2 linked regions of the Allorhodopirellula heiligendammensis genome follow. Each later gene encodes a partner of the first gene's protein in a complex. Links are inferred from orthologs where the notes say so. Each region holds a gene or a part of one and is shown in the gene's direction. Other genes may lie near its edges. The genes, in order: secY and Poly21_RS05840.

Region 1 (7,163 bases):
GCAAAATTCCGTCGGATTTGACGGTCACCTGCCCTGATCAGACACACGTGGTCGTGCAAGGCTGTGACAAGCAACGGGTGGGGCAGTTTGCTGCCGACATTCGCTCGCTGCGTAAACCTGAACCGTACAAGGGCAAGGGCGTTCGTTATCAAGGCGAATACGTCAAGATCAAGCCCGGCAAGTCCGCTACCAAATAATCATCATCATCGGTGCATCGTCATGGATAAAAATAAGAAAATTCAGTCGAAGCGACTTCGCCGTCGCCGTCATGTTCGTAACAAGTTGCGTGGTGACGCCAATCAACCCCGGCTGTGCATTCACCGTTCGCTCAAGCATTTCGCTTGCCAGGTCGTCGATGACGAGCAGGGCAAAACGATTGCCAGTGCCAGCACGCGTGACAAGAGCATTCGCGATCAAGTGAAAGCTGGTGGCAACTGTGACGCTGCGGCATTGGTTGGTAAACTCGTCGCTGAACGAGCCGCCGAAGCGGGGATCAAATCCGCTCAGCTCGATCGGGGCCACAACAAGTATCACGGCCGGGTGAAGGCATTTGCCGAAGCCGCCCGTGAAGCCGGTCTTCAGTTCTAAGTTCGCCAACACCATTCCCACTCAAAAACCGCAGCCGGCCGAACTTCCGTCGCCTGCAAACCTTTCAGCAGATTATTTGCCACAATGAGTAACTCACGCAGCAATAGCCGACGCAGCAAAAAAGAAGAACCAGCTTTGGAAAGCGGTCTGGTTGATCGGATCGTGAAGATCAAACGCTGTGCGGCTGTCGTCAAGGGCGGTCGTCGGTTTAGTTTTGCCGCCATGGTGGTCGTTGGCGATACCAACGGCAAAGTGGGTTGGGGTTATGGCAAAGCCAACGAAGTTCCACCCAGTGTGCAGAAGGCGACCAAGCAAGCCTCACGCAGCATGATCGAAGTGCCATTGGTTGACGGCAGCATCCCTCACCAAGTATGGGGCCACTTCGGCGCTGCGAAGGTCCTGTTGATTCCTGCTGGTGCTGGTACGGGTATCATCGCCGGTCAAGCCGTGCGGGCCGTTTGCGAAGCCTGTGGTATTCACGATATTCTCACCAAGTCCTACGGCACCAACAATCCGGTGACGTTGGTCAAGGCAACACTCGATGCGATGAGTAAATTGCGGACACGCGAACAAATCGCTGCTCTTCGTGGCATGGCCCCCGAAGATCTCATCGAGGTCTAGTTCGCTTCATGCCGTGAGCCGACGGCACCAGCGGCGGGTTTGCTCGCTGATTGGATCGGTTCGAAGCTCATTTTTATCAGAAGGATGTTGAGCGAGAGATTGTCTCAGCCCTCAGTCCTCCCAACTCAGTACCGTTACTATGCAACTCAACGACATCCATCGCGGAATCACGAAACACCGCAATCGAAAACGCATCGGCCGTGGTCCGGGCAGCGGCACCGGCAAGACATCCGGACGTGGGCATAAGGGACATAAGAGCCGCAGCGGTTACAGCCGCAAGCCTAACTTTCAGGGCGGTGCGATGCCGATGTTCCGCCGTATCCCCAAACGCGGTTTCAATAACAAATGGTCCGTTACCGTGTTCGCGGTGAACGTGGCTCGATTGAATGAAATTTTCAATGATGGTGACACGGTGACCTTGGAAGCCATGGCAGAAAAGAACGTTGCCAAGGGTACCTTTGACGAGGTAAAGATCCTCGGCGATGGTGAGATCACCAAGAAACTCACCGTGCGTGCGCATCGCTTCAGCAAGTCTGCTGAAGAGAAGATCACTGCTGCTGGCGGAACGATCGATAAGATCCCAGCTAAGCGTACTCCCGATGAACGTGTCGCCGATTTGAAGAAGGCCAAAGCCTAAGCGACCTCACTCGTTTTCAGTGGGTCGCGTCGCGACTCGCGGAACGCGATTAGCCATTCAGACCTAGCCTCGGTTGCTACTGAATTTTGGGTTGAGGATTTTTTCATAGATCCTGTTGCGTAGAGATCTTTGTGAAGATCCACCACGCCAACCCGAATCGCTCTCGTGTTGATCGCTGTCGATCGCTAAAATCCTCGGCGTATTACGCCTCTCTCACCCTCCAACGCTCGACGACGGACGGATCGATGTTCGAAAAGCTCCGAATCATTTTCTCGATTCCCGAACTGCGCAAGAAGATCTTGCTGACGATCGGGTTGCTCGCGGTTTACCGCATCGGGTTCCACATCCCGTTGCCGATGATCGCCACAGATCTCGAGGACGCCGCTGGCGGTGGTGCCGCCGACTTCCTGCAGAAGGTCAGTGTGTTCGCTGCCAGTGACCTTCGCCAGGCAACCATTTTCGGCCTGGGTATCATGCCCTACATCTCCGCGTCGATCATTTTTCAGTTACTCGGCAGTGTCTACAAGCCACTTGAAGAGCTCAAGAAGGAAGGCGAGGCGGGCCGCAAGAAGCTTAACGAGTACACTCGCTACCTGACAGTTTTGATCTGCGTGGTGCAGAGCTATATGTATCTGAAGTTCATGCTGATGGCGGGGGCCGACGGGACCAGCAACATCAACCCGAACTTCATGAATGCCGATCAGCAACTCTATTTTGGTTGGCAGGTCGTGGCGGTGCTTACCATGACAACGGGCACGGTGTTCTTGATGTGGCTGGGCGAGCAGATTGATGAGTACGGTATCGGTAACGGGATCAGTCTGCTGATCATGGCTGGTATTCTTGCTCAGATGCCGAAGGCTCTCTTCGAGTTGGTTTCGGGCATGAAGCCGCAGCTTACCGGTTTGTCCAAGGGCGACGTGGGGATTGAGACCCTGATCATCCTCGTTGTTTTGTTTGTCGTGGTGGTCTTTGGCGTTGTCTTCATCACACTGGGGCAGCGGAAGATTCCGACGCAATCGGCGAAGTTCACACGAGGCCGCCGCGTGTATGGCGGTACACGCCAGTTTCTGCCGCTGCGAATCAACCAAGCCGGTGTGATGCCGATTATCTTCGCGAGCAGTCTGTTAATGATCCCTGGCGTGTTCTTCAGCTTCCTGGCGGGACGGTTTGACTCGTCGGGAACCTTGTTCCGCGCACTCAATACGGTCAGCCTCACGTTGAGCGACCAGACCTCGTACTTCTTCAACCTGTTGTATGTGGCACTCATCTTCTTCTTCTGTTACTTCTGGACAGCGATCACGTTCAATCCGAAAGAGATGAGTGACAATCTGAAAGAGAGCGGCACGTTCATTCCTGGGTATCGCCCCGGTCGTCGAACGACGGATTATCTAGAGAAGGTCATGGTACGGATCACCTATGTCGGTGCTGCCTTCCTAGGCCTGATCGCGATCGTGCCTACAATCGTCTACGGTTCGCTCGGGGTGCCCTACTCTATCGCCGGTTTCTACGGTGGTACGGGGCTCCTGATTGCTGTGAGCGTGGCGTTTGACTTGGTGCAGAAAATCGACAGTCACTTGGTGATGCGTAACTATCGCGGTCTGCTCGAAGGAGCCGGTGGCGGTACATCCCCGGTTGTCTAGAGATCGCAACGGGGGTGATTCGATTGTGAAGATTGTCTTCATCGGCGCACCGGGATCCGGCAAGGGGACGCAGTGTGAGCGACTCAGTGCTCACTTGGGAATTCCGCATATCAGCACCGGTGAGATGCTCCGGTCGCTCGATAGTGAGGCCGGTCATGATATTCACCTACGCATCGACCGTGGGCACTTCGCTCCTGACGAGTTTATCATGAGGATGATGGCCGATCGTCTGGGCGAAGACGATTGTCGCAGCGGTTACCTGCTGGACGGTTTTCCGAGGACGCTCGTACAAGCCCAAGCTTTCGATGCTGTGCTGCGAGCTCGCTCGCAACAGCTCGATTACGTGATTCACTTGGTGGTAGACGCAGCGGAGTTGGTACAGAGGCTCATCAAGCGTTCTCAGGACGGGCAGCGTAGCGATGACTCACCCGAGTTTATCCACGAGCGATTTGAGCTTTACGAGCAACGCACGGCTCCCTTGCTCGCTCACTATGAAGACCAATCGCTCGTGAATGCTGTCGATGGGATGCAGTGCGAAGAGGCTGTTTTCCAGACTATTTGTCAGTTGTACCAGAGATGTTCCTGACGGCTGGGCGAGAACTTCTCCACCGCGAAGGCATTGTTGTCTGACGCCGGGACGTCGCCGTGACTGTCTTCGAGCAATCTGCTTCGACGGGACAGGGATCAACGGCTAACTCCAAAGCCGCCACCGCCGGGAGTTTCTATTCGCAGACGATCACCTGCATGAACGGGCATGGAGACGCAGCCCGCCAGTGAGGTTTCTTGCCCGCCGCGGAACAGTGATTGCATTCCCGGTTGCCCAGGCTCTCCGCCTTCCGCACCATACGGCTGGGTTGTCCGGCGAGACGTGATGAGTGAAAGCATCAGGGGACGCAGGAACTCCATTTCGCGAACGATCCCATCGCCGCCGCGATGATATCCTGTCCCGCCGCTGTGATGGCGAACGCCAAACTTCCACAATCGCACTGGCAGGCGTGACTCAAGTACTTCCGGATCGGTGATCCGTGTGTTGGTCATATGAGTGTGGACGGCGTCGGCTCCATTGGCGTTTCTGGTCGCCCCCGCCCCGCCACCGATTGTTTCGTAATAGCCAAAGGTGCTGTCACCGAGCAACAGATTGTTCATCGTCCCTTGCGACGCTGCCGCCACGCCGAGTGCGCCCAGCAAGACGTCGACGACCCGGTTCGACGTTTCCACGTTCCCTGCAACCACCGCTGGACAGAGATTCGGCTCCTGGTTGGCCGGCGGGTCAAGCAAGCCCGGGGGGATGATTAAGTCCATCCGATCGAGCACGCCATCACAGAGCGGCAGCTCGTTGGGCGTCACGCACCGTAGTACATAGAGCACCGCAGCGGTGACAATTGAACGCGTCGCATTGAAACCATGCGGATGGACATCGCCGGTCCCGGTGAAGTCAATCGTCAGACGAGGTGTGCCGTCCGCAGTGGCGCAACGCGTTGGTCGCAATGAAACCTTTATCGGTGTCCCATCGTCGAGTTGATCGGAGAACGAGCGCGTGGCGGTGCCGAGAGAGTCGATCCATTTTGCGGCTGCTTCGCCGGCCACGCTCAGCAAACGTGTGAGCAATTCAGACAATCGGCCAGGTGGCAAAGAGTCCGACAGCGTCGTCATCAACCGGGCACCCTCGCGGCCGGCCGCTTCGGCAGCTGCGATATCGGCCATGTTTTCATCAACGCTGCGTGATGGAAATGGTCCAGATTGCAGTAAATCACGCAGTCGCGCATGGTTTGAAACACCGCCGCGGGCCAACGCCATGTTACGGATCAAAACGCCTTCGTCGGCCAGACATGTCGCCTCAGGGGCCATTGAACCGGGCAGCATCCCACCAATCTCAGCGTGATGACACCGAGAGGCAACAAAGTAATCGCATGGCCAATTCGCAGGTCGTCGCTGGGACTCTGGAGAACAAAACACGGGCGTCACAACAGTCACATCGGGGAGGTGTGAGCCACCGGCAAACGGGTCATTGCTAATGAAGCAGTCCCCCCGTTCCATGTACGGGAACGAGGCGATCATGCTGCGGACGGTATGTCCCATCGCTCCTAAATGAACAGGCACGTGGGCGGCGTTCGCTGCGAGCGCACCGTCACCCAAGAAAACGGCGCAGCTATAGTCGCGTCGCTCCTTGACGTTCACGCTGACGCTGGTGCGACGGATCACTTCACCCATGGCTTCAGCGATTCCCTGGACACGGCGACTGACGATTTCCATCTCCACCGCATCATGATTCGTTTCAGCTTCGATGGCGGAGTCTATCGATGCGACGCGCGTCCTACGCAATTCGATAGCCCCTGCTAAATCCATGGTCGCGATCCAGCCGGCTTCAACGACCAAAATCGAGTGCGGCGATGCAACGATTGCCGGTCCCGCAATCGAGTCGCCTCCGGCGAGTTGTTCACGATCCAACACGGCCATTAGCCCGTTGCTGGAGAGCGGTGTCGCGAGCCGACGTTGGCCTTGCGGAGCTTGCTCTCGCTGCACACGTTGGGCTTGCTGCTGCGGCTTTTGGAGCGTGGTTTCGCAGCGTAGAGAGACGACTTCAACCGGCATCTGGATGCGGTCGTAGCCGAATGTTGCTGCATGCTTGGCATCCATACGAGCGGCGAGAGTTTCGGTCGGCTCGAGCGCCAGTTCGAGGGTCGATTGTGTGCCCCGGTATCGCAGGTCGGCCCAGAGTTTGACGCTGACTTGGTCATCATCAGTGTCGTGGATTGCGGCGAGATTCACGTTTTTCGGGTCACCCAGGGATTCTTCGTCGGACAACAGAGCTAGGCAATCGTGGCGCAAATTGTCGGCGGCTTGGCGCAGTTCAGCCTGGCACTCCACTGAGCTGACGCGGGTGAACTGTTCGGGTGCGGCGGGCTCATGTTCCGTTTTACCCAACGCAATCGTGCCCTGTTGGGCTGCGGTCAGGATGCGGCCGATCGCGGCTTGGCCAATCCCCACGGCTGATAAAATTCCGGCTTGAGGGTGATCGATGATGTGCGACATCCCTAACGATTCGGCGACGCGGCAGAGATGCCCGCCAGCGGCACCGCCGAATCCGACTAAGGCCATCTCACGAACGTCGTTGCCAGCTGCCATGGTGACGCTCCGCACCGCCTCGGCCATTTGCGTGACGGCGATTTGCAAAAAACCTTCTGCCAGTTCGGCTGGCGACGCGGCAATCGAATTGGGTAGCGATTGGTGTACGGCTGAGAGTGCTCGCTCCGCTGCACCGCGATCGAGCGGAAACGGAAAACGCTCTGCGGGTAATCGCCCCAGGACGACATTGACGTCGGTGATCGTCAGTGGCCCGCCTCGCCCATAGCAGGCGGGCCCCGGGTTGGCGCCCGCACTTTCAGGCCCGACGTACAAGCGACCGTCTTGGCAGCGGCAAATCGAACCACCTCCCGCCGCGACCGTGTGAATATCCATCATCGGGCTGAGGACGCGTATACCGCCGATCTGGCTCTCATGACGCCGACCAATCTCACCGTCGAAGCGACTGACGTCGGTGCTCGTGCCGCCCATATCCAACCCAACAGCGCCGTTTAGGTTTAACTTTCTCGCGATATTGGCCAGGGCGACGACGCCGCCGGCTGGTCCAGATAGGACGCTCTCGCGACCATGAAAGCCATCCGAGGCGACCAGGT
Region 2 (8,446 bases), on another replicon or contig:
GGGACGCCAGTCCAGGAGACGCGGGAATGAGTCCTCGGGATCGAGTCCTTGGGGACCAGGGACTCGACCCCGTACGTCCCTGCCAAACGTCCCTGCCAAACGCCCCAGCCAAATGAGTTTGTTTTTATGAGACCGGTGAGTGGGCTGTCCCACGCCCCTCGCGAACAAGTCATTTCGTGTAAATTGGCACCATGCCCACCGCCTCCCCACGTGCCGTCACCGTTGCCGCAGAACCCGATCTCGCTGATCGCATCAGGGAGTCGGAACAGCGTTCAGATGCATCGATGCTGGGAGTCGGTGAGAGCTCAGTGCGTCCGCTCGATACCACGATCGAGGTGGTGACGCCTGAGAACATTGCTTTTCAGTACCAGCTGGCGGGGCCATTTCGGCGGCTGCCAGCCTATGTCATCGACGTGTTGGTGCGTTATGGAATGATGTTCTGCATCGTGATGGTGCTGTGGTTCTTGGTCGGGACACTGGCCATCGAACTCCTGGGGGCGTTCGCCGTGGGCGCAGTTCTGGTCTGCTACTTTGTGATCAGTTGGTTTTACGGGGCCTCGATGGAGACCTATTTCAATGGCCGCACGGTCGGCAAGTGGATGTTTGGTATCCGCGTGATCGACATCGATGGATGCCCGATCACTGGTCGGCGCGCGATTGTGCGGAATCTATTGCGGGTCGCCGACATGGCCCCGATGGCGGCTCTCCCTCAGCTCGCCGTAGACGTGCCGCCTGTATTTTTCATTCCCACTGGGATCGTGGGGCTAATCAGTGTGATCTGCACGCGACGGATGCAGCGGCTCGGTGACATTGCGGCCGGGACCATGGTAATCGTCGATGAAAAAACATGGCGGCTACCGATTGCCAAGGTGGAGGATCCACGAGTGGCGCCATTGGCCTCATTCATCCCAGGGGACTACAGCGTTTCTCGGAGTATGGCGCGGACGCTGGCAATTTATGTTGAGCGGCGTCATTACCTGACACCCGGTCGCCGTGCTGAAATCGCACGTCATCTCGCCATCCCTTTGATCGAGAGGTTCGATTTTGTCCCTAGCGTCGACTTCGATTTACTCCTGCTTGCGCTATACTACCGCACCTTCCTGTCCGCCCCCACCGACGAGCCCGCCGATCTGGGGCCGCTGGCCGGATACAGCCCGCTGCGGCGTGACCAAGCACGCGTCGTTCCATCGTAGTGGATTTTGTTGCCGATCCTCACGACGCCTCCCACCGCCAAACTTTATTTTTTGATGGCATTCACGCTGAATGAGCCGTTTGGGCGCTAGCCCCGGTTTTGACAGCTAGGAACCGAGAGCCATGGTTAACGCCAAAACGGCTCGTGAAAATTTTGGACGGCATTATCCTCCTGACTTGAAGCGACGATTCATGCAAATCCAACACTTTTGCCAGGCGATGGCTGAGCTTGCTCCGGTGCGGTTCGCCGAAGACTGGGACAACGTCGGCTTGCTGCTGGGTGACCGGACGGCAACGGCCACGCGCGTGATGACCTGTTTGACGGTCACTCCCGCGGTCATTGACGAAGCCGAGGCGGAAAATGTTGACCTCGTCATCGCTCATCACCCATTGCCGTTTCAGCCGCTGAGAAAAATCACGGTGGATTCAGCCGCCGGTGAACTGGTATGGCGACTGTGCCGCAACGGGACGGCTCTGTATAGCGCCCATACTGCCTATGACTCCGCGCCCGGGGGGATCAACGATCAGTGGTGTGACGCGTTGAGGGTGAAAGGGGTGGGTGCATTGATACCCAAGCCGAACTTGGGCGGGGCGGGTGAGCAACTCGGACCGGCGGCATGGGACGGCTACATTGAGAAGGATGAGGGCAGTGCGAAGAATAGGGGAGATAGGTCGCTCGGGGCGGGGCGGTATGGGGATCTGCCCGACTGGCGCTCTGCGCATGAAATTTTAAAGCTCGCTGCGGAATTTTCGGGAGCGACGCGGCCGCGAATGGTAGGAGATCCGCAGCGACCCGTGCGGCGAATCGGCTTTGCTTGTGGCAGTGGTGGCAGTTTCGTAGGGGCCGCCGGTCGGGTTGGTTGTGAACTGCTGATTACCGGCGAGGCCACCTTTCACACGTGTCTGGAAGCGGAAAACACGGGGATAACGCTCGTGATGCTCGGACACTATGCCAGCGAGCGGTTTGCGATGGAGAGTCTGGCCCAGCGTTTGCAAACTCTGCCCCAGCTGGTCAAAATTCATGCCAAATCGACTCCGGTAGACAACTTTCGGGTTTGGGCGAGTCGCCGCGAGCGGGATGTGATCGCAGTTGACCGAAATTCGCCAAACCCGTAACGTGGAACACTGGCACGGTTTACGAAAGAACCTATCCGCAAAGGGGTCAGACCCTTTACAACCAACGCGTTTCACCCCTTAAAAAAACTCTATGTCCATTTTCGAGCGTCTTTGGGACCTACTCGGTCTCGTTTTCGGCGGAACCTTCGAACGGGTCGGCCAGGCCGCCACCAGCGTCTTCGGCTCGGCCAATGCGAGGCATGTCGCCAAGCTTCAAGAGCGTGTCGAAAAAATCAACGCGTTGGAGCCTAAGTACGAAGCGTTCACAGACGAAGAGTTACGTGCGCAAACCGAGCTGTTCCGCAAGCGACTGCGCCAGGGGGAGACGCTCGATGACCTCCTCGTGGAAGCCTTTGCGGTGTGTCGAGAAGGCGGCAAGCGGTTTCTCAACATGCGCCATTATGACGTCCAGCTGATTGGTGGCATGGTGCTACACGCTGGTGGGATTGCCGAAATGGTGACAGGTGAGGGAAAGACGCTGGTCGCGACGCTGCCTGCGTACCTCAATGCCCTCGAAGGCAAGGGCGTTCACGTCATCACGGTCAACGATTACCTCGCTCGTCGTGATATGGAGTGGATGGCACCTCTCTGCATGAATCTCGGACTGACGATCAATGCGATCCAGTCTGGAATGAGCACGCAGGAGAAACAGGCGGCGTACCAGTGCGATATCACCTACGGAACCAACAATGAGTTCGGATTCGATTATCTGCGAGACAACATGCGTCCGGCCGCGAAAGGCGACGACCGGTTCCCCAGCGATGCCCAACAGTGCCAAGGCCCGCTGAACTACGCGATCATTGACGAAGTCGACAATATCCTCATTGATGAAGCGCGAACTCCCTTAATCATCAGCGGCCCAGCCGATCTAGATCTTGGACGTTACGCCGACGCCGATCGTGTTGCCCGGCAGCTGCAAAAGGAATTGCACTTTACCGTTGATGAGAAGCAGCACAACGTCACGCTTACCGACGAAGGCGTTCGCGCGGCAGAGGAACTCGCTGGTGTCGAGAGTTTTTACACCGCCGGTAACATGGAATGGCCGCACCTGATCGACAACGCGCTGAAGGCTCACTACCTCTACAAGCTCGATGTCAACTACGTCATCAAGGACCAACAGATTGTCATCGTCGATGAATTCACAGGCCGCTTGATGGAAGGCCGTCAATGGTCCGATGGGCTGCATCAAGCCTGTGAGGCCAAAGAAGGCGTGCCGATCAAGCAAGAGACTCAAACCTTTGCCACCGCGTCGCTGCAGAACATCTTCAAGATGTATAAAAAACTGTCGGGGATGACCGGCACGGCGATGACCGAAGCGGACGAATTCTGGAAGATCTACAAGCTTGACGTGGTCGCCATTCCCACTCACCGGGAAATGCAACGGATCGAGCATGCTGATTTGATTTACCTCAACGAGAAAGATAAATTCCGCGCGATCGCAGACGACGTTGAACGCGCCCACAAGTGGGACGTCGTCTCGCTCAAGGACGGGAGCGAAATCTGGGGCAAGATCCAAAGCGAGGCGGATGATGCCGTCATGATCGTGCCTAAAAACGAGAAGCAGCCTGAGAGTGTTGCTCGTGCGAAGATCGTCAAGATCGAGCGTGCTGGGCGGCCGGTTTTGGTAGGTACGGTCAGCATTGAGAAGAGCGAGCGGCTCAGCCATATGCTCGAGACCCGGGGCATCACTCACAACGTGCTCAATGCAAAGCAGCACGGTCGCGAAGCTGAAATTGTCGCTCAAGCGGGACGCATCGGCGCGGTTACCATCGCCACCAACATGGCTGGACGCGGAACCGATATTATTCTCGGTGGTAACCCTGAGACGATGGCCTGGGCTCAACTGCAACATACCTATCCGACTCGGCTAGAAGTGCCGGATGACGTCTGGAAGAAGCTCGTCGACGAGATCGATGAGCAAGAGCAGATGAGTGCCGAAGGGGAGATCGTACGCGATCTCGGGGGCTTGTATGTGCTCGGTACCGAACGCCACGAATCGCGTCGGATCGACTTGCAGTTGCGTGGTCGCTGTGGTCGCCAGGGTGATCCTGGCGGTAGTCGCTTCTTCTTGTCTCTCGAAGATGACTTGATGCGGATTTTCGCCGGCGACTTCGTCAAGAGCGTGATGGAGCGAATGGGTATGAAGGAAGGTGAGGCGATCGAGTCATCGCTCGTCACCCGTCGCATCGCTGCAGCACAGAAGAAGGTTGAAGAGCGCAACTTTGAAATTCGAAAAAGCTTGCTCGAGTATGACGAAGTGATGGACGAGCAACGCAAACGCGTCTATCGCTATCGTCAGAATCTGCTTGATGGTCACTCCTCACGCAATATGATTCTCGGCCTGATCCGGGCTGAGATCGAATCCCACGTCGATACCTTCCTCGAACCTAATTACGGTATCGAGACATTCGCCAACTACGCCGGCACGCAGCTTCAGTGCCAGCTCGACGCACGCGATTTCTCGAACATGGATTTCGAGATGGCCGATAGCTACGCGAAGGATCAAGCGGAACGGAAATCCGAGGTCACCATCGCCGAAGCCGTCGAAGAGAACCTGCCCAGTGGCATGGAAGAAGAATGGAACTGGAAAGCAATGGCAACGTGGGCCAACACGCGGCTGCAAACGAACTATCAAGATCACCAGCTCAAGAATCTTGATCGCGAGGAAATGCTCGACGATTTTGTCGAAAAGGCACACGCCTTGATCGCCAGCACCGATCTGAGCGAAGGCGAGCCGCTGCTCGACGCAGAGTACGGCCTGAGGGTCCTGTGTGCTTGGATGCGAAACAAATTCGGCATCGAAACGACGCCGGACGAGTTCCGTGACGTCGACGACAGCCGGAAGGTATCCGACACGCTGATGCAGCGTGCGGAAGCCGCCTACACCGAGAAGGAAGCTGAGTACCCGGTGCTCACAGGTATCTCACGATTCACGGAGAAACAGGGGACGCAGGTCTCGCTCGATCGTGAAGGTTTGATTGCATGGGTCCAAGGTCGCTTCAATACAGAATTATCAGTTGATGAGATCAAACTCAATCGCGATGACCTGAAGCTGCAGTTGATCCAGCACAGCAAATCAACTGCGAGCCAGTCCGTGGCCGCACAGGAGCAAGCCATTGCGAAGGTTGCTGAGCTATTCTCAGGTGCAGATGATGAGTCCACCGCCTTGCTCGCCAGTGGCGACAGTGGCCAGTTAGAATCGCTGGTTGAGTGGCTCGGCAGGGAGCTCGATCACGAAACGACTGTCGAGGATCTGTCGCGCATGGATCGGGCTGAGTTGACACTCGCCGTTCAAGGGGCCGTGGATGATCGGTTCTATCCAGAGATGCGGCGAATGGAGCGGCAGATTCTGCTCAATATTGTCGACGATGCCTGGAAGAACCACCTGCTGACAATGGATCACCTGCGCAGCAGCGTGGGGCTCAAGGGCTACGCTCAAATGGACCCCAAGGTCGAGTACAAACGCGAAGGGATGCGGATGTTTGAGACGATGTGGGGCTCGATCGGAGAGCGTGTTTCCGAATTGATCTTCCGCATGGAATCTTTCAATGAGGCGTTCATTCGTAGCACCTGGGTCGATGCTCGACCTCGCCATGATGACGCTCATGAAGCCGGTTCGATCGCCCGCATGCCCAGCGACACAGCGGCCCAACGAGCGGCCTCCGGTAGCGAGGGGCGTGGCGATGGCGAGGAAGTCAAACCGGAACCAATCCGGAAAGACGAACCGCGTATCGGTCGCAACTCACCGTGCCCTTGCGGAAGCGGGAAGAAATACAAATCCTGCTGTATGAGAAAAATGGTATAGGAGGCTGACGTTCTCGGCAGAGTGCAGCTATCCCTCCGGGGAAGCTTGTCCGTCGTCCTCGTGAAGTTGACGTCCTTCGATATCTCCTAAAAACTACGCGACTCTCAAGGGAACACGGATGTTTCTCAATCTCCTCTACGCGATCGCTCTGACACTGCTCTCGCCGGTCATTCTCTACCGAATCGTCCGGTACGGACGCTACCGCCGGGGTGTCTCCGAGAAACTTTTCGGTGTGTCAAAGCGGCGAGCGTCCGAACTTCTTGCCGGTAGCGACGAGTCGATTTGGTTGCACGCGGTGAGCGTGGGTGAAGTCAATCTGTTACCTGAGCTTGCGCGACTGTTATCCGCGCGGTCGCCTCATACGGCAGTTGTGATCAGCGCATCGACTGATACTGGATATGATCTCGCGGTCAAGCATTTTGGCCAGGAACGCGTGTTTTTCTGCCCACTCGATTTTACGTGGGCAGTGCAGTGCACATTGCGGAATCTCAAGTGTCGTCAGTTAGTGCTCGCTGAACTCGAGCTTTGGCCCAACCTGGTTACTGCTGCAACTCGCGTTAACTGCGCCGTTACCGTGATCAACGGTCGGCTTAGCGAGCGTAGTGCGGGACGCTACCAAAAGTTTGCGTGGCTATTGCGGCCGACGTTTGCGTCGCTGACTGCGGTGGGGTGTCAGGATGCAGAAACGGCGGATCGCTTCGTTGCTTGCGGGGTTGATCGCGATCGAGCTCGCGTGACCGGATCGCTGAAGTTTGACAATGCTCCCCGTTCACGTGATACCCCTGGAGTCAATGCGCGGATTAACTGGGCCGGCGTAAGCCCCTGGCACCGCGTCTGGTGTTTCGGCAGCACGCAGGCGGGTGAAGAGGCGATGGCCTTGAAAATCTATCAACGCCTGCGTGTTGAGCATCCCGAACTGCGGCTGATTCTCGTGCCTCGTCACCCGGAACGGTTCAACCAAGTCGCAGAATTAGTGGTAGCGAGTGGCGATCGGGTCATCCGCCGTAGCCAGAACGAGAGTCAATTCAATGACGAGTGGGAGGGCGAGGAGGTCATTCTCGTCGATACGATTGGCGAGTTACGCCACTGGTGGGGCGTCGCGCACATCGCAACCGTGGGGGGCAGTTTTGGTGACCGCGGTGGCCAGAATATGCTGGAGCCCGCAGGATACGGCTGCGCGGTCTCCTTCGGCCCCAATACAAAAAACTTCTCCACCATCGCCGAGCAACTCATCGCCGGTCATGGCGCCGTCCGCGTTGCCGATGAGGAACAGCTCACGGCGTTTGTGCGACGATGTCTCGATGACCATCCCGCCGCTGATTCCTTGGGGCATGCAGCCCAACAAATCGTCGACCAGCATCGAGGCGCCTATCATCGGACGATCGAACTGTTGGGCATGCAATCGATCCCGCAGGACTCCCAGCAGAACGCGGCTTAAACCATCATCAGCGACCAAATCGTGTACCGACTGAGTTCGGAAAACCAGGGTCATTGGCGACCAGTCGAGCGATTTCGCCACTCACCTGCCCCGTATCAACTGCTGTCGACAGTTCGAGCTTGGGGGGCAACCTCGACCATTGGATTGGCCGGCATCAGCCGCATTCAAAACGACTAAATTTCCACGTGGCGCACACCGTTGATCTCGTCAAAGTGGCCAATATTCCATAGCACGCCTGGTTCATCGGGGAACTCTGCCACGAATGCCGGGTCGCAGACCGCCAGTGGGGTCAGGAATAGCATCGTGATCGAGACGGCTCCCGACAGCCCCAGTGAAAAGGCGGTAAACCAGGGCAGGACGCCTGCGGCCAAATGTAATAGCTCATCTTGCCGTGATGGGGTCAACTGTTTTTCGATGCCATACTGACGGATCACGTCAGCCGTATCGAGGGGGTTCGTCAGGGCCAGCATCTCATCAAAGGTGCATCCATGAGTGCGGCATTGGCGATGTGCCTTGACGGCGCGGAGTGCGGTGCGTCGCCGCTGAAACTCGAGCTTGGCACGATAATCGTTGAGCGCCTTCTGTCGGCGATTTGCGACGAACTGCGTGCAGACTCGTGGTACGAATATCGCCGCTTGCAGCCCGGCCTTGCTGATGTCCTTGGCGGCATAGAGCGGCAACCACCGGCGATAGTGCGAAAACACTTCGGATTTGATCTTCTCAATTGCAGCAAAAATATCCTCTTGCGAGGTGAAGTGCAGTTGATCATCGACCTCCACACAGAGCGGTTTGAGGTAAGACACTTTCACACCCGGACGTCGCCCGGGACCGCTCATGAATTCATCGAGCCGAGTTTGCACGCATGCGGGAATGTCGTCGGTGATGGACGCAAAATC

What was found.
Region 2: the proteins of secY (region 1) and Poly21_RS05840 are in contact, whole or in part, in a crystal structure (PDB 3DIN), measured with the Thermotoga maritima proteins. The link is inferred for Allorhodopirellula heiligendammensis from one-to-one orthologs. Residues at the interface, in WP_004081795.1 of Thermotoga maritima: Glu108, Gly109, Glu110, Glu111, Ala236, Glu237, Arg238, Arg239, Ile240, Thr241, Ile242, Gln243, Tyr244, Ala245, Arg246, Arg247, Val248, Thr249, Gly250, Arg251, Arg252, Val253, Tyr254, Gly256, Ala257, Ser258, Thr259, Tyr260, Leu261, Pro262; in WP_004082002.1 of Thermotoga maritima: Glu261, Ala262, Arg263, Lys300, Ala301, Arg302, Thr303, Ile304, Ile305, Leu323, Tyr324, Asp325, Pro326, Val329, Ser330, Tyr333, Ile336, Lys340, Phe345, Val349, Glu363, Phe364, Tyr374, Ser375, Gly376, Gly377, Glu393, Ile395, Thr482, Ser483.

Annotation. Positions count from the first base shown.
Region 1 is NZ_SJPU01000002.1:2,399,319-2,406,481, reverse strand. What follows is about bases 1,355-4,288. They hold secY (preprotein translocase subunit SecY), read left to right. Parts: upstream 1,355-2,091; coding sequence 2,092-3,486; downstream 3,487-4,288. Other genes in these bases: Poly21_RS19040 (hydantoinase B/oxoprolinase family protein), read right to left, coding at 4,171-4,288; Poly21_RS19045 (adenylate kinase), read left to right, coding at 3,512-4,072; rplO (50S ribosomal protein L15), read left to right, coding at 1,355-1,846. Also shown: rplF (50S ribosomal protein L6), read left to right, coding at 1-197; rplR (50S ribosomal protein L18), read left to right, coding at 220-588; rpsE (30S ribosomal protein S5), read left to right, coding at 673-1,209; more of rplO, read left to right, coding at 1,349-1,354; more of Poly21_RS19040, read right to left, coding at 4,289-7,163. UniProt on the Escherichia coli protein: The central subunit of the protein translocation channel SecYEG. Consists of two halves formed by TMs 1-5 and 6-10.
Region 2 is NZ_SJPU01000001.1:1,541,315-1,549,760, reverse strand. What follows is about bases 2,096-6,312. They hold Poly21_RS05840 (preprotein translocase subunit SecA), read left to right. Parts: upstream 2,096-2,398; coding sequence 2,399-6,112; downstream 6,113-6,312. Other genes in these bases: Poly21_RS05835 (3-deoxy-D-manno-octulosonic acid transferase), read left to right, coding at 6,231-6,312; Poly21_RS05845 (Nif3-like dinuclear metal center hexameric protein), read left to right, coding at 2,096-2,307. Also shown: Poly21_RS05850 (RDD family protein), read left to right, coding at 285-1,193; more of Poly21_RS05845, read left to right, coding at 1,384-2,095; more of Poly21_RS05835, read left to right, coding at 6,313-7,550; Poly21_RS05830 (hypothetical protein), read right to left, coding at 7,724-8,446. UniProt on the Escherichia coli protein: Required for protein export, interacts with the SecYEG preprotein conducting channel.